Regions from separate parts of the Staphylococcus hyicus genome, predicted to be linked through region 2. Evidence: riboswitches for the same ligand, from Rfam matches in the RefSeq annotation. Region 2 holds a riboswitch; the other holds the start of a gene.

What was found. A riboswitch is a leader RNA that binds a small molecule or an ion and turns the genes downstream of it on or off. The one in region 2 is predicted to bind lysine.
Positions count from the first base shown of each region.
Region 1: it holds a riboswitch for lysine, as region 2 does, so the genes downstream of both, SHYC_RS06015 (amino acid permease) here and SHYC_RS07300 (aspartate-semialdehyde dehydrogenase) in region 2, are expected to answer to the same signal.

Region 1 covers NZ_CP008747.1:1,259,443-1,275,805, forward strand. Annotated here, with positions in the region: gene mutM (bifunctional DNA-formamidopyrimidine glycosylase/DNA-(apurinic or apyrimidinic site) lyase) at 1-428, shown strand, start outside; gene coaE (dephospho-CoA kinase) at 444-1,052, shown strand; gene SHYC_RS05990 (glyceraldehyde-3-phosphate dehydrogenase) at 1,446-2,456, shown strand; gene nrdR (transcriptional regulator NrdR) at 2,622-3,089, shown strand; gene SHYC_RS06000 (replicative helicase loading/DNA remodeling protein DnaB) at 3,091-4,458, shown strand; gene dnaI (primosomal protein DnaI) at 4,455-5,378, shown strand; gene thrS (threonine--tRNA ligase) at 5,672-7,609, shown strand; lysine riboswitch at 7,664-7,838, shown strand; gene SHYC_RS06015 (amino acid permease) at 7,961-9,469, shown strand; ribosomal protein L20 leader region at 9,511-9,644, shown strand; gene infC (translation initiation factor IF-3) at 9,671-10,198, shown strand; gene rpmI (50S ribosomal protein L35) at 10,226-10,426, shown strand; gene rplT (50S ribosomal protein L20) at 10,486-10,842, shown strand; gene SHYC_RS06035 (NUDIX domain-containing protein) at 11,061-11,672, shown strand; gene SHYC_RS06040 (hypothetical protein) at 11,682-12,605, shown strand; gene tig (trigger factor) at 12,690-14,003, shown strand; gene clpX (ATP-dependent Clp protease ATP-binding subunit ClpX) at 14,216-15,478, shown strand; gene yihA (ribosome biogenesis GTP-binding protein YihA/YsxC) at 15,548-16,135, shown strand; gene hemA (glutamyl-tRNA reductase) at 16,258-16,363, shown strand, end outside.
Region 2 covers NZ_CP008747.1:1,512,246-1,528,608, forward strand. Annotated here, with positions in the region: gene brnQ3 (branched-chain amino acid-like transporter carrier protein BrnQ3) at 1-1,154, shown strand, start outside; gene SHYC_RS07240 (toxic anion resistance protein) at 1,201-2,391, opposite strand; gene SHYC_RS07245 (5-bromo-4-chloroindolyl phosphate hydrolysis family protein) at 2,388-3,023, opposite strand; gene SHYC_RS07250 (acylphosphatase) at 3,046-3,315, opposite strand; gene SHYC_RS07255 (DUF1033 family protein) at 3,707-4,015, shown strand; gene cspA (cold shock protein CspA) at 4,194-4,394, shown strand; gene lysA (diaminopimelate decarboxylase) at 4,840-6,105, opposite strand; gene alr (alanine racemase) at 6,105-7,175, opposite strand; gene SHYC_RS07280 (M20 metallopeptidase family protein) at 7,178-8,326, opposite strand; gene dapD (2,3,4,5-tetrahydropyridine-2,6-dicarboxylate N-acetyltransferase) at 8,490-9,209, opposite strand; gene dapB (4-hydroxy-tetrahydrodipicolinate reductase) at 9,227-9,949, opposite strand; gene dapA (4-hydroxy-tetrahydrodipicolinate synthase) at 9,946-10,824, opposite strand; gene SHYC_RS07300 (aspartate-semialdehyde dehydrogenase) at 10,847-11,830, opposite strand; lysine riboswitch at 11,944-12,121, opposite strand; gene SHYC_RS07305 (ABC-F family ATP-binding cassette domain-containing protein) at 12,275-13,882, opposite strand; gene SHYC_RS07310 (CvfB family protein) at 14,038-14,946, shown strand; gene SHYC_RS07315 (1-phosphofructokinase family hexose kinase) at 15,021-15,965, opposite strand; gene pepF (oligoendopeptidase F) at 16,114-16,363, opposite strand, start outside.

The DNA of each region.
Region 1 (16,363 bases), 250 kb from region 2:
AGATTGCCCCTGAACCCTTTGATGCTGAAGCGTTACCGCATTATTTGGCACAATTTGAGGTAAATCGCTTTAAAAAAATGCCTATTAAGCGTATGATTTTAGAACATCGCGTGATTTCTGGGTGTGGTAATATTTATGCATGTGAAGCGTTGTTTAATGCGAAAGTAAATCCACACCGTTTAGCACAAGATTTGTCACATGAAGAGCGCATTAACGTATTTCATTGTGTTGTAAAAGTCTTAGAAATGGGTATTTTACATGGAGGTACTAGTATTTCAGACTACGTTCATGCAGATGGTCAACGAGGAACAATGCAAAATAATTTGAAAGTATATAAGCAAAAAACATGTTCAGAATGTCAATGTACAATTGAAACTGCAATCATTGGTGGTCGAAATACACATTATTGTAAAAATTGTCAAACTTAAGGAAGAAGGTATGTTATGTCGAAGGTCATTGGGTTAACAGGCGGGATTGCAACGGGTAAATCCACTGTCGCAGAACTTTTAAGAGCACACGGTTTTAAAATTGTAGATGCGGATAAGGCATCTAGAAAAGCTGTGGAAAAAGGTTCAGAAGGGTTAGCGCAAGTTTGTGCCGAATTTGGAGACCAAGCTTTAGATGAAAATGGTGAAATGAATCGTCATTATATTGGACAACAAGTGTTCTATGATGATGTTAAACGTGAAAAATTAAATGCGATTATACATCCTATTGTAAGGACGCTTATGGAGTCGGAAAGAGATCAATATTTAGCTGAAGGCTATGACGTTGTAATGGACATCCCGTTACTATACGAAAATGGTCTTGAAAATACAGTTGATGAAGTATGGTTAGTTTATACGTCGCCAAGTATTCAAATTGATCGTCTTATGGAGCGAAATCAATTATCTATAGAGGATGCAAAAGCGCGCATATATAGTCAAATCTCTATCGATAAAAAGAGTCGCATGGCTGATGTTGTTATTGATAATTTCGGTACAAAACTTGAACTAAAACAAAATCTTGAAGAAGTTTTAGCTAAAAAAGGCTATCTTAACGAAGTAGAATAGACAATTAAAATAAATGCAATAACCAATAAAGTTCATCAACGGATGAATTTTATTGGTTTTTTTATGCCATAAATTTGGCTGTCCTACATGCGTTATTAAGTAGACACGATCAATTAATCTTCTAACAAACTTTAAAAAAGGGGGCGTAGGCGTAATCGCGTTTCATAAGTGTCTATAAATCACTAAAAAACGATTGCTTTTATCAAATTACATGTGATTTGATATGTTCGTAATGTGACACGTTATTATATTGGTGGCGTTTGCTTGCGCTGCCAAAAATGAACAAATCACATTTTATAAGTAAATTTTATTAGCGCAAACGGTTTCATTTTCGTTTAATTATGATATACTCTTAAATATAAGTATAACACATTAACAAGGAGTGCTTTTTTCATGACGACAAAGATTGCGATTAACGGTTTAGGCCGTATCGGCCGTATGGTTTTAAGAATTGCATTAAATAGAGAGGATATTGAGGTCGTTGCGATTAACGCAAGTTATCCACCAGAGACGATTGCACATCTTCTTAAATATGATACAACTCACGGACGTTTCAACAAAGACGTTCAACCAATTGAAAATGGGATTAAAGTAGATGGCAAAGACATTAAATTAGTCTCTGATCGCAACCCTGAAAATTTACCTTGGAAATCTCTAGAAATTGATGTAGTTATTGAAGCAACTGGTAAATTCAATCACGGTGATAAAGCAGATGCGCACATTAAAGCGGGGGCAAAAAAAGTTTTATTAACAGGACCTTCAAAAGGCGGACATGTCCAAACTATCGTAAAAGGTGTCAATGATAAAGATCTAGATGTTGACACGTATGACATTTTTAGCAATGCATCATGTACAACAAATTGTTTGGCGCCTGTAGCGAAAGTATTAAATGATCATTATGGTATTGAAAATGGGTTGATGACGACAGTTCATGCTGTGACGAATGATCAAAATAATTTGGATAATCCGCATAAGGACTTACGTCGTGCGCGCGCAGCATTTGAAAGTATTATTCCTACATCAACTGGTGCAGCTAAAGCGCTTGCATTAGTGTTACCGGAACTTGAAGGTAAATTACATGGTATGGCATTACGTGTACCAACTAAAAATGTATCACTCGTGGATTTAGTGGTAGATTTAAAACAACCGGTTACTAAAGAAGAAGTCAATCAATTGTTTAGAGATCATCAACTCGGCGGCGTCATTGATATTGTAGATGAACCGCTCGTATCAGATGACTTTAAAACAGATAGTCATTCAGCTATTATAGATGCGCAATCTACTATCGTTATGGGAGATAGAAAAGTAAAAGTACTCGCTTGGTATGATAACGAATGGGGCTACTCTACTCGCGTTGTGGATGTATTACAACAAATAGCAAATGCAATTAAAGTTACAGTTTAAGTTGTAAATGGATAACATATATGTGGTTTAACGCTAAAAAGAGGATTTTTCTCGATTAGGGTCAAGGTGAAATGTATACCTTGATCCTTTTTAGTTACTGTCCTTTTGATATTAAATTAGTTTGTAGTATAATGAAACAAAATTACTGAAGAAGGTGAAAAAGTCGTGAAATGCCCTAAATGTCAACATACGCACGCCCGTGTTGTGGATTCAAGACATGTAGATGACCTAAATGCAATTAGAAGAAGACGTGAATGTGAACATTGTGGAACACGTTTCACAACTTTTGAGCACATTGAAATGAGCCCGCTCATTGTTGTAAAAAAAGATGGTACGAGAGAGCAATTTAACCGTGAAAAAATATTAAATGGTTTGGTGCGTTCTTGTGAAAAGCGGCCGGTACGTTTTCAAAAGTTAGAGGAAATAACGAACCAAGTAGAATGGAAGTTAAGAGATTCTGGTATGGCAGAAATATCTTCTAGAGATATTGGAGAGCATGTAATGGATTTATTAATTGACGTTGATCAGGTATCTTATGTGAGATTTGCATCTGTGTATCGTGAATTTAAAGATGTGGATCAACTGCTAAAATCTATGCAAGGTATTATTAAAGACAATAGGCGGAGTGAGTAATATGGTGACTATGTATACGAATCAACTTCATGCACATGATGGTTTTGTGGTCATACGTCCTTATTATAACCATCGTCTGCATCAAGAAGTGCTCAATCGCCTATTTATTCCACTTATCGGCGCGGATGCAGTGAGTTATTATCAATATTTAGAACAATTTTCAGCGAGTCGTTTTGATTCAGGTTACACACATTATACAATCATGTCAGAATTAAAAATTAACTTATTAAAGTTTCGTGAAAAGTTGGATTTATTAGAAGGTATTGGACTGCTTAAGACTTATGTGAGACATTCAAATCAAACTACACAATTTGTTTATGAGCTTATTGCACCACCGTCACCGTATCAATTTTTTAATGACCCAATGTTATCCGTATATTTTTATCAAGTTGTTGGTCAATCGCGCTTTCATGATATCAAACGTTTTTTTATTCCTAAAACAATGGATTTAAAAGAATTTACAGATGTGACTAAAAAATTCACGGATGTATTTAAAGTACCTCAACAATCACAACGTACAAATGAAAGAGATCTTGTTGAACATGATTATGCAGGTATTGATTTATCTGATGTTTATTTTGATTTTGATTTATTAAAAGACATGTTACAAACGCATTATGTGAGTCGCGATGTCATTAGTGAGCCGAATAAAACGACAATTATTCAACTCGCTACATTGTATCGTTTATCTCCAGATGTCATGAAAACAGTCATTTTAAAATCACTAAATAGTGATCAAAGTCTTTCTATTCCTACATTGCGTAAAACAGCGCAAGAATATTATATGATTGAAAATCAACAAGAATTGCCGTCACTTGTTGCTTCAAAAGTCACGACGTCGTCACAAACAACACAAGAATCAACGAATACAGAGGTGACAAATTGGGAAGAATGGTATGATATGTTGGATAATACTAGTCCGATTGTCATGTTGACTTCTTGGGGGGATGCGGAACCCACACCGCAACAAAAAGCGATGATAGAAGATTTGATTACGCGAGAAAAATTAAGTTTTGGCGCTATCAATGTATTACTTCAATATGTCATGTTAACAAAAGACCAAAATCTACCTAAAAATTATGTTCTTTCCGTTGCTTCGAGTTGGAAGAAAAATAAAGTGACAGATGCGAGATCTGCACATGAGCTTGCTCAAAAAATAAAACAAAACCAAACACAAAGTTATACAAAATCTCAACCCTCTCAGTACCGCTATAAACAACAGATGCAATCGTTAGAGAAAACGCCACGGTGGTTAACCCATCCAGAAGAATTTGAGCTAAAAAAAGAAGATCAAGCACATCTTGAAAAGGAAAAAACAGCTTTTTTAAATAAGTTGAAGAACAAAAAACGGGCAGGTGAAAAAGAATGAAATCATTTCGTCACATTATGGGTTCGAATGATGCCTTTGAACAGCGTATTGCTAAAATTAAACGTGATGTCTTAAAAGATCCAGATGTTAAACGATTTTTAGACGACCATCAACAAGAATTAACGAATCGTATGATTGATGAAGATTTGAATATACTTCAAGAATATAAAGACCAACAAAAGCATTGTGATGATGACCATTCATTTGAAAACTGTCCAAACTTTGTAAAAGGACACATTCCCGAATTGTACATTGAAAACAATCGCATAAAAATCAAATATACGCCATGTCCTTGTAAAATCAAACATGATGAAGCAAAGTTTTATAGTAATATGATTACTTCCTTTCATATGCATCCCGAAACGTTAAATGCAAAAATTAAAGATATTTATATGAATCGAAGAAATCGTTTAGAACTTGCGATGCGTTTAGATGATATGATAGATCAAATTATTGCGAAACAACCGACGCAAGGCCTTTATTTATATGGAGAATTTGGTACTGGAAAATCATTTATATTAGGCGCAATTGCTAATGAACTTAAAAGTAATCGCGTACCATCTACAATTATTTATGTACCGGAATTTATCCGTACCTTAAAAAATGGCTTTAAAGATGGTTCGACGGATCGTCGAGTTAAAGAAGTGAGAGAAGCGCAGGTATTATTTTTAGATGATATTGGTGCTGAAGAAATATCTCCGTGGGTAAGAGACGAGGTGTTAGGACCGATTCTACACTATCGTATGATACAAGATTTACCTACGTTTTTTAGTTCGAATTTAAACTTAGATGAACTTGAACATCATTTATCTGTGACAAGAGGTGGGACTGAAGTGACTAAAGCCGCTCGAATTATGGAGCGAATTAAAACTTTAGCCGAACCTTATCGATTAGAGGGAGAAAATTATAGAAAACGTTGAAAAAAAATTAAAAAGCGCTATAATGAAAGTAACTAAATGACGACAAAAATAGAGGATAAGATGTTATATAGTCTATTATACAGAGAGCTACCGTTTGATGAGAGTGTAGTTAATAACGTATAGCATTACTCCCTCAGTATGACATTTGTAATGAATGTCCGGCTCAAGACCGTTATCTTAAGTAGAGTTTGCATAGCTTTATATGCATTACTAGGGTGGTACCGCGATGACCTCGTCCCTATATTGGGATGGGGTCTTTTTATTTTAGTCGTTAAAATTTGAGGAGGATGTATATGTCACAAATCATGATTCGTTTTCCAGATGGAAATGAAAAAAGTTTTGAAAAAGGGATAACAACTGAAGAAATAGCGCAATCGATTAGTCCAGGTCTTCGTAAAAAAGCAGTCGCAGGGAAATTCAATCACCAAATGGTCGATTTAACACGTCCATTAGAAGAAAATGGTGAAATAGAAATTATTACACCAGGTAGTGAAGAGGCCTTAGAAGTTCTACGTCATTCAACAGCGCATTTAATGGCACAGGCGCTAAAACGCTTATATGGAGATGTAAAGTTTGGGGTGGGGCCTGTCATTGAAGGTGGTTTCTATTATGATTTTGATATGAATGACAAAGTATCAAGTGATGACTTTGAAAAAATTGAGAAAACAATGAAACAAATCGTAAACGAAAACCATCCTATTACGCATCGTGTTGTGAGTCGGGATGAAGCAAAAGCATTTTTTAATGATGATCCATATAAACTAGAATTAATTGAAGCGATTCCTGAAGATGAGAAGGTTACGCTATACACACAAGGTGAATTTACAGATTTATGTCGTGGTGTTCATGTGCCAACAACAGCTAAAATTAAAGAATTCAAATTGTTATCTACTGCTGGAGCATACTGGCGAGGAGATAGTAATAACAAAATGCTTCAACGCATATATGGTACTGCATTTTTTGATAAAAAAGAATTAAAAGCACATTTAAAAATGCTTGAAGAACGTAAAGAGCGTGATCATCGTCGTATTGGTAAAGATTTAGAACTCTTCACTAACAATCAACTCGTAGGTGCTGGCTTACCATTATGGTTGCCAAATGGTGCTACGATACGACGTGAAATTGAACGGTATATTGTAGATAAAGAAGTAAGTTTAGGATACGATCACGTCTACACACCAATCATGGCGAATGTCAATCTATATAAAACATCTGGCCATTGGGATCACTACCAAGATGATATGTTCCCAGTCATGCAACTTGATGAGGATGAAGCGATGGTACTTCGTCCAATGAACTGCCCGCATCATATGATGATTTATGCGAATAAGCCACATTCATATCGTGAATTACCGATACGTATTGCAGAATTAGGTACAATGCACCGTTACGAAGCGAGTGGTGCAGTATCGGGGTTACAACGTGTGCGTGGTATGACGTTAAATGATGCACATATCTTTGTACGACCTGATCAAATAAAAGATGAATTTAAACGAACTGTAAATATGATTATAGACGTGTACAAAGATTTTGGTTTTGAAGATTATCGTTTTAGATTAAGTTATCGTGATCCTGAAGATAAGGAAAAATACTTCGATGACGATGATATGTGGAATAAAGCGGAATCGATGTTAAAAGAAGCAGTTGATGAACTTGGTCTTCAGTATGAAGAAGCATTAGGCGAAGCGGCATTTTACGGTCCGAAATTGGATGTTCAAGTAAAAACAGCGATGGGTAAAGAGGAAACATTATCTACAGTTCAACTTGATTTCTTATTGCCTGTCCGTTTCGACTTAAACTACATTGGTAAAGATGGTGAACAACATCGTCCTGTCGTGATACACCGTGGTGTCGTATCTACAATGGAGCGTTTTGTGGCGTTTTTAACTGAAGAGACAAAAGGTGTATTCCCAACATGGTTAGCACCGCAACAAGTAGAAATTATTCCAGTAAACGTTGAGTTGCATTACGATTATGCGAGACAACTTCAAGATGAATTAAAATCTCATGGTGTGCGCGTTCATATTGATGATAGAAATGAAAAAATGGGGTATAAAATACGTGAAGCACAAATGAAAAAGATTCCATACCAGCTTGTAGTAGGGGATAAAGAAGTTGAAAATCATGAAGTGAATGTTCGTAAATATGGCTCGAAAGATCAAGAGACAGTTGAAAAAGACACGTTTATTTGGAATTTAGTCGATGAAATTCGTTTGAAAAAGAAAAGATAACTTGTCATTCAGAGCACTTTAAGCTATAGTATATACAAATCTAAAATTTAATAAAATTTAGTTAGAGGTTGCGTCTTTAATAAGTCGTTTGTCAGAAGTCGAATGGGGCATATGTTGCACAAATTAAAGGTAAAGACGCCGAAATAAAAGTTGATCCATCAACAACTTTTATTGGGCTGGTTTTCGAATAGGGACCAGACTGTCACAATAGTGGTGTGCTATCTATGTTGAAATATAAAAACAAAGGTTGCATCCTCGATGTAACCTTTGTTTCTTTTTAAACAAAATACACATAAATCAAGGTAACGCAATGTTTACACCTACCTCTAAGTAAAGGGAAAGGATGTATTTATGAGTCAGGGAAATTTAGAAAATGAAAACACGGTTCAAAGGCACCTAAAAGATCGACACATTTCGATGATTGCTATTGGGGGTGCGATAGGTACAGGTTTATTTATGACGTCTGGTGGTGCTATTGGAGACGCTGGACCATTGGGAGCTTTGTTAGGCTATGCAATAATTGGTATTATGGTCTTTTTCTTAATGACATCCTTAGGGGAGATGGCGACCTATCTACCTGTATCAGGGTCATTTAGCACATACGCTACTCGGTTTGTGGATCCTTCTTTAGGATTTGCTCTTGGATGGAATTATTGGTTTAACTGGGTCATTACCGTCGCTGCAGATGTCACAATAGCTGCTCAAGTTATACAATATTGGGCGCCATTACAATTTTTACCAGCATGGGCATGGAGTTGCTTGTTCATGTGTATCATCTTCAGTTTAAATGCTTTATCTGTCAAAGTTTATGGCGAAAGCGAATATTGGTTCGCATTTATCAAAGTAGCAACAGTCATTATTTTCATAATCGTAGGTTTACTCACTATTGTGGGGATTATGGGCGGCCAAGCTGTAGGATTTGATACGTTCACGAAAGGCGATGGACCGATTTTAGGTGGTAGCTTTGGTGGTAGTTTACTTGCTGTTTTTGGTGTGTTTTTAATCGCCGGCTTCTCATTCCAAGGCACAGAACTTGTTGGTATTACAGCAGGCGAATCTGAAAACCCACAACGCGCAGTGCCGAAAGCGATTAAACAAGTTTTTTGGCGTATATTACTTTTCTACATTTTAGCTATTTTCATCATTGGGATGTTAATTCCATATGATAACCCAGCATTGATGGGTGGCGGAAATGATATTGCAACATCACCATTTACATTAGTATTTAAAAATGCGGGATTGGCTTTTGCAGCTTCATTTATGAATGCAGTTATTTTGACATCTGTATTGTCTGCAGGAAATTCAGGTATGTATGCAAGTACACGCATGCTGTATTCAATGAGTAAGGATGGACTCGCTGCACGTATTTTCGGAAATACAAATAAAAACGGCACGCCGATTATCTCAATGCTTGCAACAGCTACGATTGTTGTCCTAATCTTCATCGTTCAACAAGTAAGTGGTAACGCGTATGAATATATTGTAGCTGCAAGTGGCTTGACTGGATTTATTGCGTGGGTTGGTATTGCAATAAGTCATTATCGCTTTAGAAAAGCATTTGAAGCGCAAAATTATGATAAAGACAAACTGGTTTATAAAGCAAAATTATTTCCATTTGGCCCAATACTCGCTGGTGTTTTATGTGTAGTTGTGATTATCGGTCAAGATGTAGACTTCATTCAAAGTGGTAACTTTGATTTTAATCGTTTCCTAATCACGTATATGGGTATTCCAGTGTTTTTAGGATTCTTTCTCTACCATAAGTTGAGATATAAAACAAAATTAATACCTTTAAATGATGTGAACTTAGATCCTTCTATTTCAACGAAAGAAAAAAACTTTCAGAAACATGTTGACTAATTCGTAACAACTTGGTATAGTTATTTTTGTTGATTACGAAACGGACCAAGTAGAAGCACCCGCTTCTCACCTGTAGCGACGCATCAAGCAGTTGGCAGGTAAACGATAAACATGTGAAGAACGTTCATGTTATTGAAGAGGCGGGGACATAAGATGTCCTCGCTTCTTTTTGTACTTGGACCATTCGTAAAACTATTGGAGGTGTCAACCATAGCTAAGGATCAAACGCAAGTAAACGAAAAGATTCGCGCAAAAGAATTACGTGTTATCGGTCAAAACGGTGACCAAATTGGTTTGAAAACCAAACATGAAGCATTAGAGATGGCAGATCGACTAGGATTAGATGTCGTTGTTGTTGCACCTAATGCAAAACCGCCTGTTGCTCGTATTATGGACTATGGTAAGTACAAATTTGAGCAACAAAAGAAAGAAAAAGAAATGAAAAAGAAACAAAAAATTATCAACGTGAAAGAAATTCGTTTAAGCCCAACAATTGAAGAACATGACTTCAATACGAAACTTAAAAACGGACGCAAATTCTTATCAAAAGGTGATAAAGTTAAAGTTTCAATTCGTTTCAGAGGGCGTGCAATTACACATAAAGAAATCGGCCAACGCGTTTTAGAAAAGTTTGCAGATGAATGTAAAGACATCGCATCTGTTGAACAAAAACCTAAAATGGAAGGGCGTCAAATGTTTCTTATGTTAGCGCCAACTAACGAAAAATAAACAACGATTAAATAGGAGGAACTCACTATGCCTAAAATGAAAACTCATCGCGGAGCAGCGAAACGTGTTAAAAGAACTGGATCTGGTCAATTAAAACGTTCTAGAGCGTACACTTCTCACTTATTCGCTAACAAATCTACAAAACAAAAACGTCAATTACGTAAAGCATCATTAGTATCTAAGAGCGATGCAAAACGTGTAAGACAGTTATTAACATACGTTAAATAATTTAAGCATTCGTAAAGGTATGAATGACATACCGTAAGAGATAAAAGGAGGAATTTATTATGCCACGTGTTAAAGGTGGAACAGTAACAAGAGCGCGTCGTAAAAAGACGATCAAATTAGCAAAAGGTTACTTTGGTTCAAAAAGTACATTATATAAAGTAGCAAAACAACAAGTAATGAAATCAGGTCAATACTCATTCCGTGACCGTCGTCAAAGAAAACGTGATTTCCGTAAATTGTGGATTACACGTATCAATGCTGCGGCACGTCAGCACGACATCAGCTACTCACGTTTAATGAACGGTTTAAAAACAGCTGGTATTGATATTAACCGTAAAATGCTTTCTGAAATTGCAATTTCAGATGACAAAGCGTTCGCTGAATTAGTAAAGAAAGCAAAAGACGCTTTAAAATAAACCTTAATAAAAAATGCTTTTCACGACTAAAGAGAGATACTTTTAAGTGAAAAGCATTTTTATCTTTGTGTGCATGTAGTTTCTTCAATATAATTTAGACGAAAATATGGGGTTAAATGAGAATAAACCATGTGTAGGCTGTCATTGATATGGTATATCACTTTTCGTTATACCCATTCTCTGATACGATTAAGAAAATGAATATAAAGGAGAACATTATGTCGAAATTTGATGAACAAATCGCTGTCGTACAACGTGATTCGTTGTTCAACCAGGAAAAGAATGCTTTTAATGGTTTTATTTCTAAAAGTGATGCGAAGAGTATTGAAATTTTTAACACATTAGACCAGTATGAAGTTAAAAGACGTGGGGATATGGAAGAGGATCCATCTTATAAACAACTTATATCTTACTGCATACTTGAAAATGAAAATGGCGACCTTTTAGTCTATGAACGTTTATCAGGTGGTGGTGAAGCACGACTACACGGACAAGGCTCTATTGGTGTAGGTGGGCATATGAATGATGTTCCAGATGCACAAACCATCAATGACTTAATTATTGTCAATGCGAGTCGTGAGCTTGAAGAAGAGGTGGGGCTCCATGTTACAAGTGCATCACAACTTGAACATGTTGGATTTATCAATGACGACTCTAACGAAGTGGGTAAAGTTCATATTGGTATTGTTTTTAAAGTTAAAGTCAAAGCCAATGACATAGAAGTTAAAGAAACAGATACATTGAAAATAGAATGGAAGTCTCTTGAAGACATCAATGATTTAAATCAATTCGAATCATGGAGTGCGCTTATTTTACAAGATTTGAAATAGGTGATAAAGATGAGTGAAATAATTCCATTTCCAAAGCGTAAACATAAGATCGAAAAAGATATGATCGCCTTTTTTAATCAAGGCGATTATGAACGTGTGTATGATTTATTCATTACGTACGAAGCATCTTTTGAGTTAACGTCACAATTAGCACTAATGAAATGCGAAACATTATGGGAGTTAAAGTCATACCTTGAATTAAAAGAAGAGGCAAACATTTTATTGTCACAAGGATTTCAACCTTATGATACTTTTATGATTTATTATGTGAAAAGTTTATTTGAACTAAAACAATATCATGCTGTTATCGAGGTTATTAATCAAGTCATAGATGAAGTTAACGAACATCAAACACGCTTAGTATTTTTACCTATTAAAGATCAAGCGACGGCAGAACTTAATAAGCGTAAAGATTATTTTCATCACCAATTGCAATCTTTCTTTAGTCTTTCTAATGGTGAACAAACGAAATTGTTATTAGATTTAATTGATGATCATGCTTATCAATATGCAGATACATTTGCATTTTATATCAAACATGAATCCCTTAATCATCGGCTAATGACGCTTATTCTTGAATATTTAAAATTTGCACGCTATGAACAACCGCTTCATATTGAAAAATTTGGCTTACACACAGAGGTTAAACCTCATCGTTTAAAAGGCGTTTCACACACAAGCTTCAGCAATCAACTGATGCCAAAAATCATCGAATGGTTAGAGAAAGCAATGCCATCATTAGTAAGTGAGGCGTATGTGCACCTCAATACACACAATATCGCGTTGTATCCTTTTGAAATTGCTTCAATTGATACTATTGACCATTGGTTGAAAGCCTATCAAATATATTTTAAATCCTTAACAGGCGAAGAAAACAAAAAGGATGACGACTTACATGCATTGGTTGAACTTATAAATTTATTAAATACATAGGCGCTTGGGTTTATCACTACGCCAACCTATGCTATAATGAAGAAGTTGAAAAATTTTAATAGTATATCATGGAGGTTTATACACATGACAGCAACTTGGGAAAAGAAAGAAGGCAACGAAGGGTTATTACAAGTAACTGTTCCTGCTGAAGAAGTAGATAAGGCTTTAGATAAAGCATTTAAAAAAGTAGTAAAGCAAATTAACGTTCCTGGCTTCCGTAAGGGTAAAGTGCCACGTCCAATTTTTGAACAACGTTTTGGTGTTGAAGCGTTATATCAAGACGCTGTAGACATTTTATTACCAAAAGCATACAGCAATGCAGTTGAAGAAGCTGGTATTAATCCAGTAGATCAACCTGAAATTGAAGTTACTCAAATTGAAAAAGGTAAAGAATTCAAATTTGATGCGACAGTTACTGTAGAACCTGAAGTTGAATTAGGTGACTACAAAGGGTTAGAAATTGAAAAACAAAATACTGAATTAACAGATGAAGAAGTTGAAGAAACTGTTCAACAACGTTTAGAAGCAATGGCTGATATGGTTGTTAAAGAAGACGGTAAAGTTGAAGAAGGCGATACTGTAAATCTTGACTTCGATGGTTATGTTGATGGTGAACAATTTGAAGGTGGACAAGCTGACGGTTATGATTTAGAAATCGGTTCTGGTATGTTTATCCCAGGATTCGAAGAACAACTTGTTGGATTAGCAGTTGGTGAAGAAAAGGATGTTGAAGTAACATTCCCTGAAGAATACCACGCTGAAGAATTAGCAGGTAAACCAGCAACTTTCAAAACAAAAATCAATGAAATTAAATCAAAAGAAGTGCCAGAATTAGACGACGAGCTTGCGAATGAACTTGATTCTGAAGCAAATACTGTAGATGAATATAAAGAAAACTTACGTAAGCAATTAGCAGAAAATAAAGCGACTGAAGCTGAAAATACACAAAAAGAAGAAGCAATTACAAAAGCTACAGATAATGCTAAAGTTGATATTCCAAATGCGATGATTAAAACAGAAGAAGATCGCATGGTACAAGAATTCGCACAACGTTTACAACAACAAGGATTAAACCTTGAAACGTACTTCCAAATTTCAGGTCAATCTGAAGAGGATTTACGTGGTCAAATGAAAGAAGATGCAGAACAACGTGTGAAAACGAACTTAACATTAGCTGCGATTGCAGATGCTGAAAATATCGAAGCAACAGACGAAGATGTTCAGAAAGAACTTGAAACAATGAGTACTCAATTCGGTATTTCTGTAGACGATATTAAATCAACTTTAGGTAACACTGACATCGTTAAAAATGACGTACGTGTGAAAAAAGTTATTGATTTATTAGTTAAAGAAGCTAAGCTTGTTGAAGCGACTGAAGCAGAAGAAAGCGACAAATAAGCTTTGAGATAATGAAATATGCTGATAGGGTTTCATTTCTCAATTTAAATAGTAAATGAATAGTTGCGGGGGTGAGTGTTTGAAGCCAAGTGATGCACATCGGTTTCACATTCACTCCCATCTTATTTTATGCAAATAACTTGATAGGCTATCCATTTGCGTAATAGAATGCTTTTTAGTATAGTCATAGAAGAACAGGGGTGTAATCAATTATGTTTAAATTCAATGAAGATGAAGAAAACTTAAAATGTTCTTTCTGTGGTAAAGATCAAGACCAAGTCAAGAAGCTTGTAGCAGGAAGTGGCGTATACATTTGTAATGAATGTATCGAACTTTGCTCTGAGATTGTTGAAGAAGAATTGAATCAAAACGAAACAGAAGAACTTACAGAATTACCCACACCAAAAGAAATTATGGAACAATTAGACAGCTACGTTATCGGTCAAGATAAAGCTAAAAAATCGTTAGCAGTAGCTGTATATAACCATTATAAACGTGTTAAACAATTAGGGCCTAAAGATGATGACGTTGAGTTACAAAAAAGTAACGTTGCGCTTATAGGACCGACTGGTAGTGGTAAAACCTTATTAGCCCAAACATTAGCCCGTACACTCAATGTACCATTTGCGATTGCAGACGCAACGAGCTTAACTGAAGCAGGTTATGTTGGCGAAGATGTAGAAAATATTCTTTTACGTTTAATCCAAGCTGCAGATTTTGATATTGATAAAGCTGAAAAAGGAATCATTTACGTAGATGAAATTGATAAAATTGCTCGTAAATCTGAAAATACATCGATTACACGTGATGTTTCAGGTGAAGGTGTGCAACAAGCATTATTAAAAATATTAGAGGGTACGACTGCAAGTGTACCGCCACAAGGTGGACGTAAGCATCCAAATCAAGAATTTATTCAAATCGATACTACAAATATTCTATTTATTCTTGGTGGTGCGTTTGATGGCATTGAAGACGTGATTAAACGCCGTTTAGGAGAAAAAGTCATTGGATTTGCAAGTAGCGAAGTATCAAATTATGATGATGCATCATTATTAGAACATATTCGTCCTGAAGATTTACAAACGTATGGCTTAATCCCTGAGTTTATTGGTCGTGTACCGATTGTTGCAAATTTAGAAACACTTGATGTTGAAGCGTTGAAAAACATTTTAACACAACCTAAAAACGCATTAGTGAAGCAATACACAAAGATGCTAGAACTCGACGATGTTGCATTAGAATTTACAGATGATGCACTTAATGCAATAAGTGAAAAAGCTATTGAACGTAAAACTGGCGCTCGTGGGTTACGTTCAATTATTGAAGAAGCTTTAATAGACATTATGTTCGATGTACCTTCAACGGAAAATGTTGCAAAAGTTGTAATCACTAAAGAAACAATTGTTAATGAAACTGAGCCTGATTTATATGATTCAGAAGGAAACCTTTTAAACGATAAGAAAACTTCTGCATAACGATAGGCATCAATATAGGCCTAAGCTGAATGTAACGATTCAACTTAGGCTTTTTTATGAGGTGGAAACATGAATATTAATCCAAATAATGTAGATATTATTATTAGTGCAGTAAAACCTGATCAGTACCCTGACATTGGCTTACCCGAAGTAGCGCTAAGTGGTCGTTCCAATGTTGGTAAATCATCATTTATAAATAGTATGATAGGTCGTAAAAATATGGCAAGAACATCTCAACAACCAGGAAAAACCCAAACGTTAAACTTTTTTAATCTTGATCATCAATTGATTTTTGTCGATGTACCAGGATATGGTTATGCTAAAGTAAGTAAAAAGCAAAGAGAAGCGTTTGGGAAAATGATTGAAACGTATATTACTCAACGTGAGGCATTAAAACTGGTGATTCAATTGGTTGACTTAAGACATCCACCAACTGAAGATGATGTATTAATGTATGATTTCTTAAAATATCATGACATACCTACTTTAATCATCGCGACGAAAGAGGATAAAATTCCTAAAGGGAAAATTCAAAAGCATATTAAAATTATTAAAGAAACGTTAGAGCTTGAAAAAGGCGATCAAATTATAAGTTACTCCTCAGTTGATAAAAAGAATCAGCAATTAATTTGGGATGCAATTAAGACGCACCTTTAATGCTGAGTTTGACAAATTCTTGACAACACAATTTAACAACTTATAAAAAAAGGCAATAATAATTAGAATGACTTTAATGTATGTTATAATTTGGGTATTGTAGACTTAACGGGGGCGTTATAATGTATATAATTTCTGTAAGTGTGAATCATCACACTGCGAATGTATCATTAAGAGAAAAATTAAGTTTTAATAACGCGGACATGTGTCGCGTACATGAAACATTAT
Region 2 (16,363 bases):
ATGTAGGTGCTATTAATAAAATCCACCCAGGATTTTCGATCTTATTTTTAGTTGCCATTTATTTAACAATTGGTCCATTGTTTGCGATTCCACGTACAGCATCTACGTCTTTCGAAATGACAATCACACCGATTATTGGCACGAGTAATCCTATCGCCTTATTAATATTCACAATTATTTATTTTGCGATTGTGCTTTACTTATGTTTAAATCCTGGCAAAATCGTAGACCGTATTGGTGCAATCTTAACGCCATTACTGCTCATTACGATACTTGCAATGATTGTTAAAGGTTTCATCGATTTTGGTGGTCAACCGAACAACCAAGCAGACCCTGAAGTGTATACCTCTAATTTAGCTGGTTTTTCTAAAGGTTTTACTGATGGTTATTTAACAATGGATGCCATCGCAGCAATTGCTTTCTCAATGATTGTAATTAATGCTATTAAAGCAACAGGTGTTAAACATGCGAATCAAATTTTTAAACAAACAGCATTAGCTGGCTTAATTGCTGCTTTTGCATTAGCAGTTATTTATATTTCATTAGGATTTATCGGCAATCATATTGTTTTATCTGAGGCGACGATGAACAAACTCGTAGCGAATGATCAAAACATTGGAGCATATTTGCTTGTAACCATGGCAAATACCGGCTATGGTGCATTCGGGAAATACCTTCTTGGAATTATTGTTGCATTGGCTTGTTTAACAACTGCTTGTGGTTTAGTTGTTGCAGTTAGTGAATATTTCCATAAATTATTTCCAAAAATATCTTACAAATTTTTTGTAATCATCTTTACACTTATCAGTTTATTCTTATCTAATTTAGGATTAAATGATGTGATCAAACTGTCTGTACCTGTGCTATCAATTATTTATCCAATCGCGATTACAACGGTTTTACTCATTTTAATTGCGCGTTTTATTCCAACACGACGCATTACACAACAAATTACCGTTGCCGTAATTTCACTCGAATCTATTCTTAGTGTAATACACGCAAATGGTTGGGCAAACCTTAGCTTTATTAGCAAATTACCATTACATCAATTCGCTTTAGAGTGGTTCCCAATCATGGTCGTAACACTCATCATTGCATATATCATTGGAGCGTTTATCAAAAAGTCAGACATTATCGTATATGAAAAAGAATAAAACAATAACGCCCTCAATCATTTTATTGATGATTGAGGGCGTTATATTATGACTGTTCATATAAATCAGTTTGCTTGCGGTGCGTTTCAGCATCACCGAGACGCTCTCTTAAATTCGCCTCTAATTGTTGCAAGTCCTTTTCAGCTTGCATGCGTTTCTGTCTTCCTTCAGCTTGAATTTGGAGTGTCTCTTCAATCGTTTGAATAATATTGTCCTGTGTCGTCTTCAATGTTTCAATATCCACAATACCACGCTCATTTTCCTCAGCCGTAATACGTGCATTTTGTTTTAACATTTCTGAGTTTCTTAGAAGTATTTCATTCGTAGTATCCGTCACTTGCTTTTGAGCAACAGCTGCTTTATTTTGACGTTGTAGCGTGAGTGCAATAGCCATTTGATTTTTCCATAATGGAATACTAGTTAATATAGAACTTTGTATTTTTTCAGCTAGTGCTTGGTTAATATTTTGAATCATGCGTATTTGTGGCGCTGATTGTAATGTAATTTGACGTGACAATTGTAAATCATATATGCGTTTTTCTAATCGGTCTACGAATTGCTCCATATCCGCAACATCTTGGACAGCCATTTGATTTTCAGTTTGATTTACTTTTGCACGCATATCAGGTAACACTTGGGTAACGATTTCTTGTTTTTTTTCTTCGGCTGCTGCAATATATAAATTTAGTACATCATAATAATCTTTATTTTGAGTATACAGTTGATCTAATAACTTGATATCTTTAACGAGTAATGATTTGTTTTTATCGAGTTCAACAGAAATGCGATCCACTTGCGCACTCACAGATTGCATACGGGAAAAGAGTTGTTGCATTGAATTTTTAGAACGTTTAAACCACTTTTTCAAAATACCATCATCTTTTTGAGACAATTCTTCTGGGTTGACTTCTTTTAATTTTTTCATCAAGTTTTCTAAAGTATCCCCAATAGGTCCAACATCTTTTGACTGAATTTCATTTAACATCTGATGGGAGAATTGAGAAAGGTGAGATTGTGCATTTGAGCCAAAATGTAATAAACTGTCATGATCTAAAGGTTTAATTTGTTGCGATAAACTTTTTATTTTATCTTGATCTTCCTTAGAAAATTGTGGCTGTTTTTCATGCATTGCTTCTATATGAGCATGTTTAGGTTTCACATCATTACTATCAAATGAATTAAAATATTGATCTAGAGGATGACCTTGATCCACTTTAGAATTGTCATATTCTCTCATTTTTTATGCTCCATTTCTTTGCGTTTTTGATAAATTTTATTAAGTTTCATCTCAGTGTCTAATTGATTATAATCTTGTGCATTCACTTCTTTTAAGTCCGCTACTAAATTTCTTCTTACTTCTTCTAATGTGATGCGTGTTTGTTGCAACATTTGACGTTCTTCCGTTGACTTTACAGGCATTTTAGCTAGTCGTGTGTAACTTTCTATTAAATTCAAGGCATTGTCTATATGTGTGTAATAAAAACTTTCAATATTATAGAAAAGGTCTGGTCTTTGTCGTACAGTCGCATTTACTGTTCGAGAAATACGATAAATATCATTTACAAGCTTAAAATCATTAATAGAACGAACATTGATAAATGTTTTGAAAATACGTTTAATTTTACCTTGTGTCGTATGAATTTGATGCGTAATATATCGATAGTCCTTACGCGTTAAATTTAATTCCTTCAAGTAACTTCTTGATGTTAATCTTTGAGTAGGGATATATCCAATAATAAATCCAGCTGATCCAATTAAGATATCATAAATAAACATAATATCTAACGTAAAAATACTTGTTAAAAAAGCACCAATAGCTACTGGAATGCCTACAAGTCCTCCAAAAAGTCTTGAAATTTGATATTTCATAGTCATCTTCCTTCATTTATCATCATACTGCTTTAAATTCCTTTAAAGTCGTATCTATTTCTTTAGTTTCAACTGTATAATCAGTAACATCAGACGCAGGAGAAGCACCGTTTATAACAGCATCTGTGAATAACTTTAAGTTATTAGCAGACCCTTGTGCATCGACTTCTACAAAATCTTGAACATTTTTTACATAGCCAACGATATCATATTTATGGGCTAATCTTTGGGTGAAATAACGAAAACCGACACCTTGAACACGTCCATATACTCTGATGAAATTATGTTTCATAACTACCACCTCTTACATTAATTATACGTATTTTCGAACTTAAAAACTAATAATTTGCCAAACCAAAGCAACAAAATTGTACTATACAAAATAATGGTACGTTAGCAGTGCACTAACATGGTAACATTCGCTAATAGTCACATTTCATTAAGCAATTTTTGTGCAATTTCATATCAAATTCGTTTAATCTATATATATGTAGAAATAATACGTGCGTTCATATAGTAAAATCGCATGATTATGAGCAATTTTTACGCTGCATATGATTTTTAAATTGTTTAACTGCTTACATCAATTAAAAAGTGGAATCCTTATTGTTACACTTGCAATTTCATACAAAAAAGCTTATTTTGATAGTTATTACCACTTGCACGAATAGGGGGCTAAATCAATGTGGGAAGTTGTAAAAATACGCACCGATTATGAGGGATGGTGGCTGTTTGACGATTGGAGAGACTTTCGTATCGAAACTTACTACTTTGAGACATACGCTTCATTTATCAATACATACGCACATTTGATTAAAGAGGCACAAGCATCTTATGATAATTGCATCGTAGGTAAGTACCATATGTATGCATTTTATAATAATTGTGATATGAATTATTGTGAACATTGTGATGAAGATCTCCAAATATTTGATAGCTTTATCATATTAAACAATGAAAAAATTTATTATAATCTACCTTTAATTGACTAATTTAAAAAATTTCATTTCGATATTGCAAATAGTGTAGTGTTCACGTATAATAGTTTTTAAGCAATGGCATTATTCCATATTGCAAAGAATATTTTCATGCTTTATATGGTTAAAATAGTATTTTTTGTAATATGCGAATAACGCATATTGAATTTTAGTCTTGGAGGTTTCACAGATTATGAAACAAGGTACAGTAAAATGGTTTAACGCTGAAAAAGGTTTTGGTTTTATCGAAGTTGAAGGTGAAAACGATGTATTCGTACACTTCTCAGCAATTAACCAAGAAGGTTACAAATCATTAGAAGAAGGTCAATCAGTTGAATTTGAAGTAGTTGAAGGCGACCGCGGTCCACAAGCTGCAAACGTTGTAAAACTATAATAAATAGATGCAATATTGACTAATACAAAACAGTGAGGACTGCTTCACTGTTTTTTTATTTTTATTAAAGCCGTCTCCATACCAACGAGATATCTTCAATGAAAAAGCCCATCCTAAACTCGGAGAACACGTTCCATGTTTATTTACGTTTGTCCTGTCCATTATATGAAACTGTGACATAGTAGCTCTTGTCATTATAATAGCCACCAAAATTCATATCGTATTTATGAATTTTGGTGGCTATCATTATTAATGTTTATAAACAACGTAAAGTGATGACGTCGAGGGGGTAAGGTGAAAAACTATGAAACATTTATTTTGATTTTTTAGTTGAAACGTCTCAAGCATTTTCCGAAACCGAAACACCTTATAAATAAGAGATATAAAAGCACGACCTTGGGAAACTTTTAAAACGAGAAAATCTATGGCTCAGTCCCAAGCGCTATTACCTTATATCATTGATTATCAATTGACGCAAAGATTGTCTTTTTATGACTTCTCTGGCTTTGCCATTACATACGAAAAACACTGCAGGTTTTTGAATTTGATTATAGTTTGATGCCATACTGTAATGATAAGCACCGGTAGATAATACTGCAAGATAATCGCCACGTTGAACACTTTTTGGTAGTTTTGCTTCGTGAATTAAAATATCACCCGATTCACATAATTTCCCTGCAATTGAAACCGTTTCTTCAGTTTTTTCTTCACGATTGACAAGCATTACATTATATTTTGCGTCATAGAGCGCTGTACGAATATGATCACTCATACCTCCATCTACTGAAACATATTTATTCACCTGGGGAATTTCTTTAATCGAACCCACTTCATATAATGTAACACCTGCTTCAGCAACAATTGACCGCCCAGGTTCAATACTAATTGTAGGGAGTACGTAGCCTAAATCTAAACAAGTTGATTTAATATTCTCCACAATTTCAGGAATACCTTTTTCAATATTAAATGCACAATCTCCATCTACATACTTTACGGCAAAGCCGCCACCAATATTTAACATATCTATGTAAATTTGAGAATTATGAAGCCAGTTGAGAACAATTTTAGCTGTTTCTTTCATGCCTGTAGTTTCTTCAATTTGTGAGCCAATATGAAAGTGTATGCCTTTTAGACGAAGATGCTTACTTTGTTGCACCAATTCAACACCTTTATTGGCTAATCCATGTTTAATAGATAAGCCGAATTTACTTTTTTCTTGTCCTGTTTGAATAAATTCATGAGTGTGCGCTTCTACACCTGGGTTCACACGTAAAAGTACATCAACCGGTTTAGTCGCACACCTATCAATTAACGCAATTTCATCAAGACTATCTACAACAAAATAACCTATATCACTTTTTAAAGCGTATTGGATTTCTTCTAACGTTTTGTTATTCCCATGAAAATGTATACGTTGAGGATCAAATCCAGCTTCAATTGCGGTATAAAGTTCACCTATAGAGACCACATCTAAGTCAAATTTTTCCTCATCAGCTAACTTAACCATTTGAATACAAGTAAAGGCTTTCGACGCATAAGATAAAACATAATCCACACCCACGTTTTGAAAAGCACGATGATAGCGTCTCATTTGATTTCTAATATATGTTTCATCATAAACAATGGTCGGAGTGCCAAAGCTCTGTGCAAGCGTTTTTAAATTAGTATGACCTAAAGTCAGTTCACCATTATTATTGTATTGTATTGTCATTACAAATACTCCTTTTTTAAAGAATTTACATTTAGCGCGCTTAACTGCTCAGAGTTTGCACCAACGCCTTTAAACGTATAATCGTCAATTCGTAAAATATCATTGTAAATGATAACCTCATCTTCAGGCTCTACAGTATCATCGACTTCCACAAACATGTGACTCATCATCAATGCACGAATAGGGTAGCGTTTTCCATTAATAAGTACATCGTGTTGTGCACGCGTTCTCAATATCCCATCACCATATCCAATATCAATCACTGCCAATTTCGTATCATCATTCTCCACGGTATAAGCAAAGCTATATCCACAATGTTCACCTTTTTGAACAGTTCTAACTTGAATCACTTGAGCTTTTACCTTAAGTGATTGCTTAATTTGATGACGAGGAACCTTAGAATAAGGTCGCGATCCATATAGTGCAATACCTACACGCGCATGAGTATGATGTGGCAAGATGCCGTATTCTCTATAGTAACTTGCACTATTTTGAGCATGTATATATTTAAATTCGAAACCTGCTTGAAGGAGTGTCTCAACGAGAGTAATCCAATTGTGTTTTTCAATATCATACTCATCTACATCAAATTCATCTGCATATCCGAAGTGCGTCCATAATCCTGCCACAATCATTTTATTGTTTTCATTTTTAAAATGGTCTTGAAGTACTTCTTGAATTTCTTCTAGATTTTTAAAACCCGATCGATGTAACAAATTTTCATATTCCAAATGTACATGTATTCCCCACAACTCTTTTTTATATTTCTCATAATAGGATTTAGATGGAAGGGTGACATGAATTTTATAGTCTCGTAACACATCAAATTGCTGGGATGGGTTCATTAAAAATATCGTTGCTGTTGGTGCAAGTTTTCTTATTTGAACCGCTTCAGAAAGAGAAGTCGTACTAAATGTATCAATACCTTCTTTCATAAATATCTTTACAGCAAATGCCAAGCCATAATGGTATGCGTTATTTTTAACTACAGCCATAATATTATGATGTTGTTTCACATTTTGAATATTTTCACGAAAAAGTTGCGTGTTTACTTGCCATATTGCTGTCATTCTTACACCTCATTGTAATTCATTAACAATCGTTGATAATAATCCGCAACACGGATTAAAATATGTTCATCAAAATTTAAGTGTGGGGTGTGTAATCCACTTACATACTGTTTTAATTCATTTTTAGTCCCTACAAAAACAAAATAACTTGGGGCTACCTGACCATAAAAGCTAAAATCTTCACCAAATAAGTAGGGTGTTTCATTTTCTATAACTGTATTGCCATTAAATTCAATACTGTCTACAACATATTTCTTTAAACTTGGATCATTCATCGTAGGTGGATATCCCTCAGCAAATGTCACATCACATTTTACATTGAATAAATGATGCACGCTTTCAGAAATTTTTTGCATTTGGTTTTTTATCACTGCTAAATCATTCATACTGTAGGTGCGAATGGTTCCTTCTAAATAGCCATTCGATGGAACAGTATTAATGGCTTCACCTGCTTTAAAATGGCCAACATGTACAATATTTCGTTGAAGCCCATTGAGATGATATTGTTGTATTTGAGCCAATTGCGTAATGACATGATGCAATGCTTCACCTGCAGAACGCCCTTGTTCTTTATTTGCAACATGACTCGATTGACCTTCTAAATAAAAACGATACTCCGTCGCACTTGCTGTAATCTCATCATTTCGAATGGCTATAGTACCTTCATTTATAAAGGGCATGATGTGGACGCCATAAATTGCGTTGATTTGGTATTGTGCGAGTGCGTTTGATTTAATGAGAAGGTTGGCGCCACCACCTGATTCCTCAGCTGGTTGAAAGATAAACACTACATTGTGAGGTAATTTCCCAGCATCAAATAGTGCTTTACAACGTTTTACAAATAACATTAGAGCTGTGGTATGACCATCATGACCACATGCATGCATTTTATTGTCATATTGACTCCGATAATCTACAGTATTTTGTTCGTGAATTGGTAACGCATCAATATCTGCGCGAAAAGCTAATGTGTGATGACTATTTCCTTCAAGATAACCAATAATTCCCGTTTTCAAAGGGCGTTGGTAGGGAATATTCAGTTCTTTTAAAAATGATTCAATATACTTTGTTGTTTCATATTCTTCTAAACTCAACTCGGGATGTTGATGCAAATATCTACGGTGCATTGTTACAAATTGAAGTTCGTCCATTTCTTTTCACCTCTACTTATGTATAAAGAGGGGCGCAGTTAAGCGTAAGACAACTTTGTCGACTTAACACGCTGCACCCCACGGAGTAAATTAATACACGTATGTGATTCATTTTATAAAAACGTTTAAAAATACAGTACTTTACAGTAACACTTTTAGAGTGTTAATCATTTAAATTGCGTAGTGCTGCTACAATTTCACGTTTAGAATCTTTGACTTCATGCGATTGTTTAATCACCTTAGCTGGCGTACCAGCTACAACTGCGCCAGCAGGAACATCCTGCGTAACAATAGCACCAGCAGCCACTATTGCACCTTTGCCGACACGTACACCTTCTAAAATGACAGCATTTGCACCAATGAGCACATGATCTTCAATAACAACTGGTTCGGCACTTGGTGGTTCAATCACACCCGCTAAGACAGCACCAGCACCAACATGTACGTGTTTACCCGTTATCGCGCGTCCACCTAATGTCGCGTTCATGTCAATCATCGTTCCTTCACCGACTACTGCTCCAATATTAATTGTGGCTCCCATCATCACCACAGCACCATCACCAATCACTGCGTGTTCTCTAATAAACGCACCGGGTTCAATTCGCGCATTTGTGTTTGTTAAATCTTTTAACGGAATTGCTGAATTCCTACGATCCATCTCAATTTCTACATCTTCTATCAACATATGATTTTCCTCATAAAATGCCTTCCAATCATCTGCTTCACAAAAAATGATTTTTGAATTTTCAGCGCCAAATACATTAAAAGTATCTGGAAACTGTACTTCACTAAATTCACCATTAATATATACTTTAATTGGTGTAGATTTTTTCGCCTCACTAATATAGTTAATAATTTCTTCAGCTGTAAAGTTTTGTACCATAGTAGGTGTCACTTCCTTTATAAATGATCAAATGTATAATACCCATTTTCTTTATTGATTAATTTTGCTGCTGCATTTAAAGCACCATTCGCAAATATATCTTTAGACTGCGCACGATGTGTTATTGTAATCGTTTCATCAATGCCAGCGAAAAGCACGTCATGTTCACCTACAATTGTGCCACCACGTATGGCATGCACACCGATTTCATCAGCATTTCGTTTTTCTGTTTTTTCATGACGATCATATACAGGATAACTTTGTTCGCGTAAATCTTTAATTACATCATAAAGTTTAACAAGAGTACCACTAGGCGCATCTACCTTTTTATTATGGTGCGCCTCAGTGAGTTCTATATCATAATCACTTAATAGCGGTACCGCCACTTCTAATAGTTTAGTGAGCACATGCACACCATAACTCATATTAGCACTGAAAAATACCGGCATATGTTCACTTACGTCTTTTAATTTTGAGGTAATACGTTCCTTTTCACCTGTAGTTGCAACTACTAATGGTAGTTTAAACGTATCTTCCAACAAAGGTAGTAATAAGTCTGGATGTGAAAAATCTATGGCGACATCTGCAAATTCAACGTCACTTAATTTACTATATATCGGGTAGGGGATATCGCGATTTTGATTTTTTAATATGACTCCTATAATATGATGCCCTTGTTCTTCTGCTAATCGTGCAACACGTTGATTCATTGCACCGTAACCTATCAATAAGATATTCAAGTTTCAACACCTTCTTTAAATTGATGATAAACTGCTTTTAATTGTGCTTGTTCTTTGTCATTTAAAGGAACCAGAGGAAGACGTACTTCATATTGACCATATCCTTCGAGTGCAGCTAAGTATTTAATTGGTACAGGATTAACATCAACACTCATTGCATCTAACAGTTGTGCAATTGGTTTAAACAACTGTGCTCTTGATGCCTGATTAGTATAAACTTCTTGAATTGCTTTAGGGATAACATTTGCTACTACTGAAATAACGCCATGGCCACCTCGATTATAATATTCAACAATATTGTCATCATTACCGCTATATAAAGCAAACTTAGTAGTGTCAATTTGTCGTTGAATTTCATTTAAATAATCAAAATCATTTGTAGCATCTTTCAATGCCACGATATATGGATGTTTACTTAAATGCACGAGTGTTTCAACTTCAATCGTGGAATTTGTACGCGTTGGAACATTATATAAAATAACAGGTAGTTCAGCGGCATTAGCAATCGTTTCAAAATGAGCAATAAGACCACGTTGACTTGTTTTTAGATAATAGGGTGTAATCAACATAATCGCATCTGCGCCAAGTGCTTTAGCACGTAATGAGGCTTGAATTGAATATGCTGTATTGTTCGTCCCTGTGCCCACAATAATAGGCACGCGAGATGCATTTTCTTCAATGACAGTTTTTAAAATGTTATCTTTTTCATCTTGCGTGAGTGTTGGATTCTCAGCAGTTGTACCGTTTACAACTATCGACTGAATACCTTGATTTATTAAATCATTAACTTGTTTACGAATGGCTGGATAGTCAACTTGATGGTTTGAAAATGGGGTGATTAAAGCAACACCCGTGCCTTCAAAAATATACGTCATAATATCTGACTCCCTTCAAAAATTACCCTTTTAATTTCAATACTTGCTCAAGCACCTGTACTGCATTTAATGCCGCACCTTTAAGTAAGTTGTCAGACGTACACCAAATATGAAATGTATTTTCTAAAGAGTCATCTTGACGAATACGTCCTACAAAAACATCGTCTTTCCCCGTTGAGTTCATCGCCAATGGATAAGCATTGTTTCGAGGATCATCGACTAAAACCACACGATCATCTTTATCAAATAATGTACGAATTTCTTCAACAGTTGTTGGTTTTTGAAGCGTGACATTCATATGAACGCTATGACTATCTTGTACAGGTACACGCACACAAGTCGCTGTTACTTTTAAATCGGGTAAATTTAAGATTTTTCGCGTTTCGTCTATCATCTTTTGTTCTTCTTTTGTATAGTCGTTGTCTAAAAAGGCATCAATATGCGGTAATACATTATTATAAATAGGGTGGGGATAAGCTTTAGGTGCAGCACCTGTTGCACCATCTTCTAAATCTTTTTTACCTTGCATCCCTGACCCTGATACAGCCTGGTATGTTGTATAAGCAACACGTTTTAAACCAAATGTGTCTTGAAGAGGTTTTAAAGGTACGACAGATTGAATCGTCGAACAGTTAGGATTTGCGATAATACCACGTCGAAAAGTCGGTTCATTCACTTCTGGTACAATCAAATCAATATCTTCTGTCATACGCCACTGACTTGAATTATCTATGACAATTGCGCCATGTTTTTCAAAAAGTGGGGCAAACCGTTTACTTGTTCCACCGCCCGCACTCATCAACACATAATCAAATTGACTATCAGTTGCCGCTTCAGTCAATTCTTGAACAGTGTAGGTTTGGCCTTTAAATGTTACTTCTTGGCCTGCTGAACGCTTAGAAGAAAATAATACCAATTCATCAAAATGAATGTTTTTACGTTCAATTGTTTCTAAAATTTTAGTTCCTACTAATCCTGTTGCACCTACAACTGCTAATTTTGTCATGTTTATTCACTCCATTTGTATGTATTTAGACATTACTTGAGATCATTCATTTATAGATAGGGCACCAATATATAAAAAAACAAGTTCGGTGTGCGAACTTGTTTAAGAATATATACAAGTGATGCACTCCATTATCCGTAAATAATGACAGACTCTTAGCTCTTAACCACAGAATCCAACAAACAGTTTCTGCAAATCCTGTTTATTTCGGCATCTCACCCTTTGGATATATCATGCTTGCAGGCAATAAACGATATATCTACTTATGATTGATGCGCCTCATCAGTAATGATTTATTTGTTATGTTTATCATTATACATAGCAGCACTTCTCATGTAAACAGAAAAGGGCGATTTTTTAAAATTTACTGAAAACTTATACCTATAAAAACGGCATGGGCACTCACATTTGAAAAATTTTAGCCCACACCGTTATCTTTATGAATTATTTCTTTTTTAATAAACCTTTTTCTTCTAAATAACGTTCATATGAAATTTCTTTAGATAAACTTCCAGGTTCATCAAGATCAATCACACGATTGGCAATGGTATTGATGAATTCGAAGTCATGAGAAGTAAAGATTAAAGAACCTTTAAATGATTTCAACCCTTCATTGACTGATGTAATACTTTCTAAATCAAGATGGTTTGTAGGTTCATCAAGTAATAATACATTTGCGCTTGAAAGCATCATTTTACTTAACATACAACGTACTTTTTCTCCACCTGAAAGTACACTTGCTTTTTTCTTAACTTCCTCACCGCTAAACAACATACGACCTAAAAAGCCACGTAAAAATGTTTCCGTTTGCTCATCTTCAGGTGCATATTGACGTAACCATTCAACTAGGTCCATATTCACATTATCAAAGTACTCCGAATTGTCTTTAGGGAAGTAACTTTGAGATGTTGTGACACCCCATTTTACTGAACCTTCATCTGGCGCCATTTCTCCAGATAAGATTTTTAAAAGCGTTGTTTTAGCAATCTCACTTTGACCTATTAAAACTGCTTTATCATTAGGGTTCATTGTAAATGAAATATTATCTAAAACTTTTTCTCCATCAATTGTTTTAGAGATATTTTGAACAAACAACAAATCGTTACCAATTTCACGTTCTGGCGTAAATTTAACGAATGGATATCGACGTGATGACGGTTGGATATCATCTAATTCAATTTTTTCTAATTGTTTTTTACGACTCGTTGCTTGCTTAGATTTAGAAGCGTTCGCAGAGAAACGCGCAATAAAGTCTTGAAGCTCTTTCATTTTTTCTTCTTTTTTCTTATTTTGTTCTTGCGCCATTTTTTGTGCCAATTGACTAGATTGATACCAAAAATCATAATTCCCGACATAAATCTTGATTTTACCAAAGTCTAAATCAGCAATATGTGTACATACATTATTTAAGAAATGACGGTCATGCGACACGACAATGACAGTATTGTCAAAATTAATTAAAAAATCTTCTAACCAACTAATCGCTTGGATATCAAGTCCATTTGTAGGCTCATCGAGTAATAGTACATCGGGTTCGCCGAATAAACTCTGTGCAAGCAATACTTTAACTTTTTGGTTATTTTCTAACTCAGACATTTTTTTATCATGTAAGTCCGTCGCAATACCCAAACCAGATAAGAGGGTAGCCGCATCAGATTCAGCATTCCAGCCGTTCATCTCTGCAAATTCACCTTCAAGTTCTGCAGCTCGAATACCATCTTCATCACTAAAATCAGGCTTCATGTAAATCGCATCTTTTTCTTGCATTACTTCAAACAAACGCTCATGACCTTTAATGACAACATCTAACACACGCTCATCTTCGTATGCAAAGTGATCTTGTTTTAACACAGCTAAACGTTCATCTTTCCCTAGTGAGACATGACCCGTTTGAGAATCAATTTCTCCTGAAAGAATTTTTAAAAAAGTAGACTTACCCGCACCATTTGCGCCAATCAAACCATAACAGTTTCCAGGTGTGAATTTTATATTAACATCTTCAAATAATTTACGATCACCAAAACGTAAACTAACATCGGTAACTTGTAACATGCATTTTCTCCTTTATACATTAATACTAACGGGTGCATTATACCATATATTTAGAAGGGTTTCGACATGATTTGCCGTTAGTTAAAGCGAACACTTAATGCTTCTACCTTTGACTCATGATATAATAGTATTAATCAAATTATGAGGAGATAATTATGTCTTTTAAAGAAAATGAAATCGTTGGGACTATAGACTTTTTAGAAGTAAAAGCACTAGAAGGATCAACATATATATTAGAAGGACCAAATAAAGAAAGAGTAAAATTAAATCCATCAGAGATTAACGACGATGATGATTTAGAAATAGGTGAATCCTACAGTTTCTTTATTTTCCCTAATAGATCTGGGGAACTTTTCGCTACTCAAAATATGCCTGATATCACGGTAGGGCGTTACGACTTTGTAAATGTGATTAGTACGGATCGTGACGGTGCACGTGTCGATGTGGGCTTACCCCGCGAAGTTTTAATACCATGGGAAGATTTGCCTAAAATCAAATCATTATGGCCACAAAAAGGAGATGCCGTTCTCTGTACACTACGTATTGACCGTGAGCGACAAATGTTTGCGCGTTTAGCCTCAGAAACGACAGTGCAACAAATGTTTACACCTATTCATGATGACCAATTTCAAAATAAGGTTATATCAGCACGACCATATCGACTCTTACGTGTAGGTACTTTTTTACTTTCAGAAAAAGGGCACAAAATTTTTGTTCATGAATCTGAAAGACGTGAGGAACCAAGATTAGGAGAAGCGATGCAAGTACGCATTATAGGTTTTAATGAAAAAGGAGAATTAAATGGATCATTTTTACCATTAGCACATGAACGTCTTGATGATGATGGTGAAAAAATTATTCAGCTCCTGATGGAATACGAAGGGGAATTACCATTTTGGGATAAATCAAGCCCTGAAGCTATTAAAGAAGTGTTTAATATGAGCAAAGGTGCATTTAAACGTGCAATTGGACATTTATATAAAAAACGACTCATCAATATTGAAACAGGTAAAATTGTTCTTACTAAAAAAGGGTGGGCTCACGTTCAAGATAATCAAGCTTAATAGATGACACGTAGCATATATTTAAAAAATCCTTCAAAGGTCAATTACTGACCTTTGAAGGATTTTTTATGACATTATAGATGACTAATGGTGATTTGAGATAACAAACTTTCAAAATCATCAAGATTAATTTTTCCAGTTTCATGTTGCATGGCATTCGACATGCCTGCTGCCATTGCGTGTTTAGTGGCCGATATAATATCGGAAGACTGTGTTAACCCTGAACAAAAACCTGCGATTGAACTATCTCCAGAACCAACAGCATTCACTGCATTTATTTCGGGAATGTTGACTTGATAAAACTGGTCTTGATGCTTTAACAGTGCACCATCTTTACCAAGTGTCACAAGAATGTTTGACAGATCATTAAATAGCGGTTTTTTCAATGCCTCTTGTAATCCTTGCATAGAAAAATGACCGTTATAACCAGTTAATTCCGCTATTTCTTCTTCATTAGGTTTGATGAGATCCGGTTTAAAAGACGTATGATCATTTAAAATCGTTGCTAATGTCGCACCATTCACATCTAAAATAACAAATTTATTTTGACGTTTGGCAATTTCAATTAACTTTTGGTAAATCGATACCGTTAAACCCGGTGGGATACTTCCTGAAATAACAATAATATCATACGCTTGAACTAGTGTTTCATAAAAAATAAGAAATTGGTCTTGAACTGATAATTCCAATTGAGTTCCGCTTTCTAATATTTCTGTTTGTGCATCCGGTGTTATCATAGCAATACAAAAGCGTGATTCTACACCACTATCTAAAAATTTGTGAGGAATATGAAGTCGATCCAACTGTTGTTTAATAAATAATCCTGATGTCCCACCTAAGATACCGCTAGCAGTAACATCAATACCCAATTGATGCGCTACACGCGTCACATTAAGTCCTTTACCTCCAGCAGTTTTTGACACTTGAGAAACGCGATTTGTCGTATCGATTCGTATTGCATCCATATGATAACTAATATCAATGGAAGCATTTAATGTCACGGTTAATACTTTTTTCATTCCACTCATCCTTGCTATTTTATTAATATGCATGTTTGTTTTTGTTCGATTTTGTTGTTTATATGTTTAATATATAGTGATGAAGTGTTTAAGTCAAACTAAATAAGCGCTAACTCTATTATTTTAAACAAGTTAGCGCTTAGGCAAATTATATTTGCTGTGTTAAATTTTCAATTTCTTCGACAAGTGAGCCAATAAATTGAATCGTATCTTTGAGAGGCTTTTCGCTCGTCATATCTATATGTGCGATTTGTGCTAATTCAACAGGGGACATGCTACCGCCTGCTTTTAAAACTTCGAGCCATTCATTTACTGCCTTCTGACCTTCATGTTTGATGCGTTGCGCCATTAATGTTCCAATTGTTAAACCTGCAGAATACGTATAAGGATATAAACCC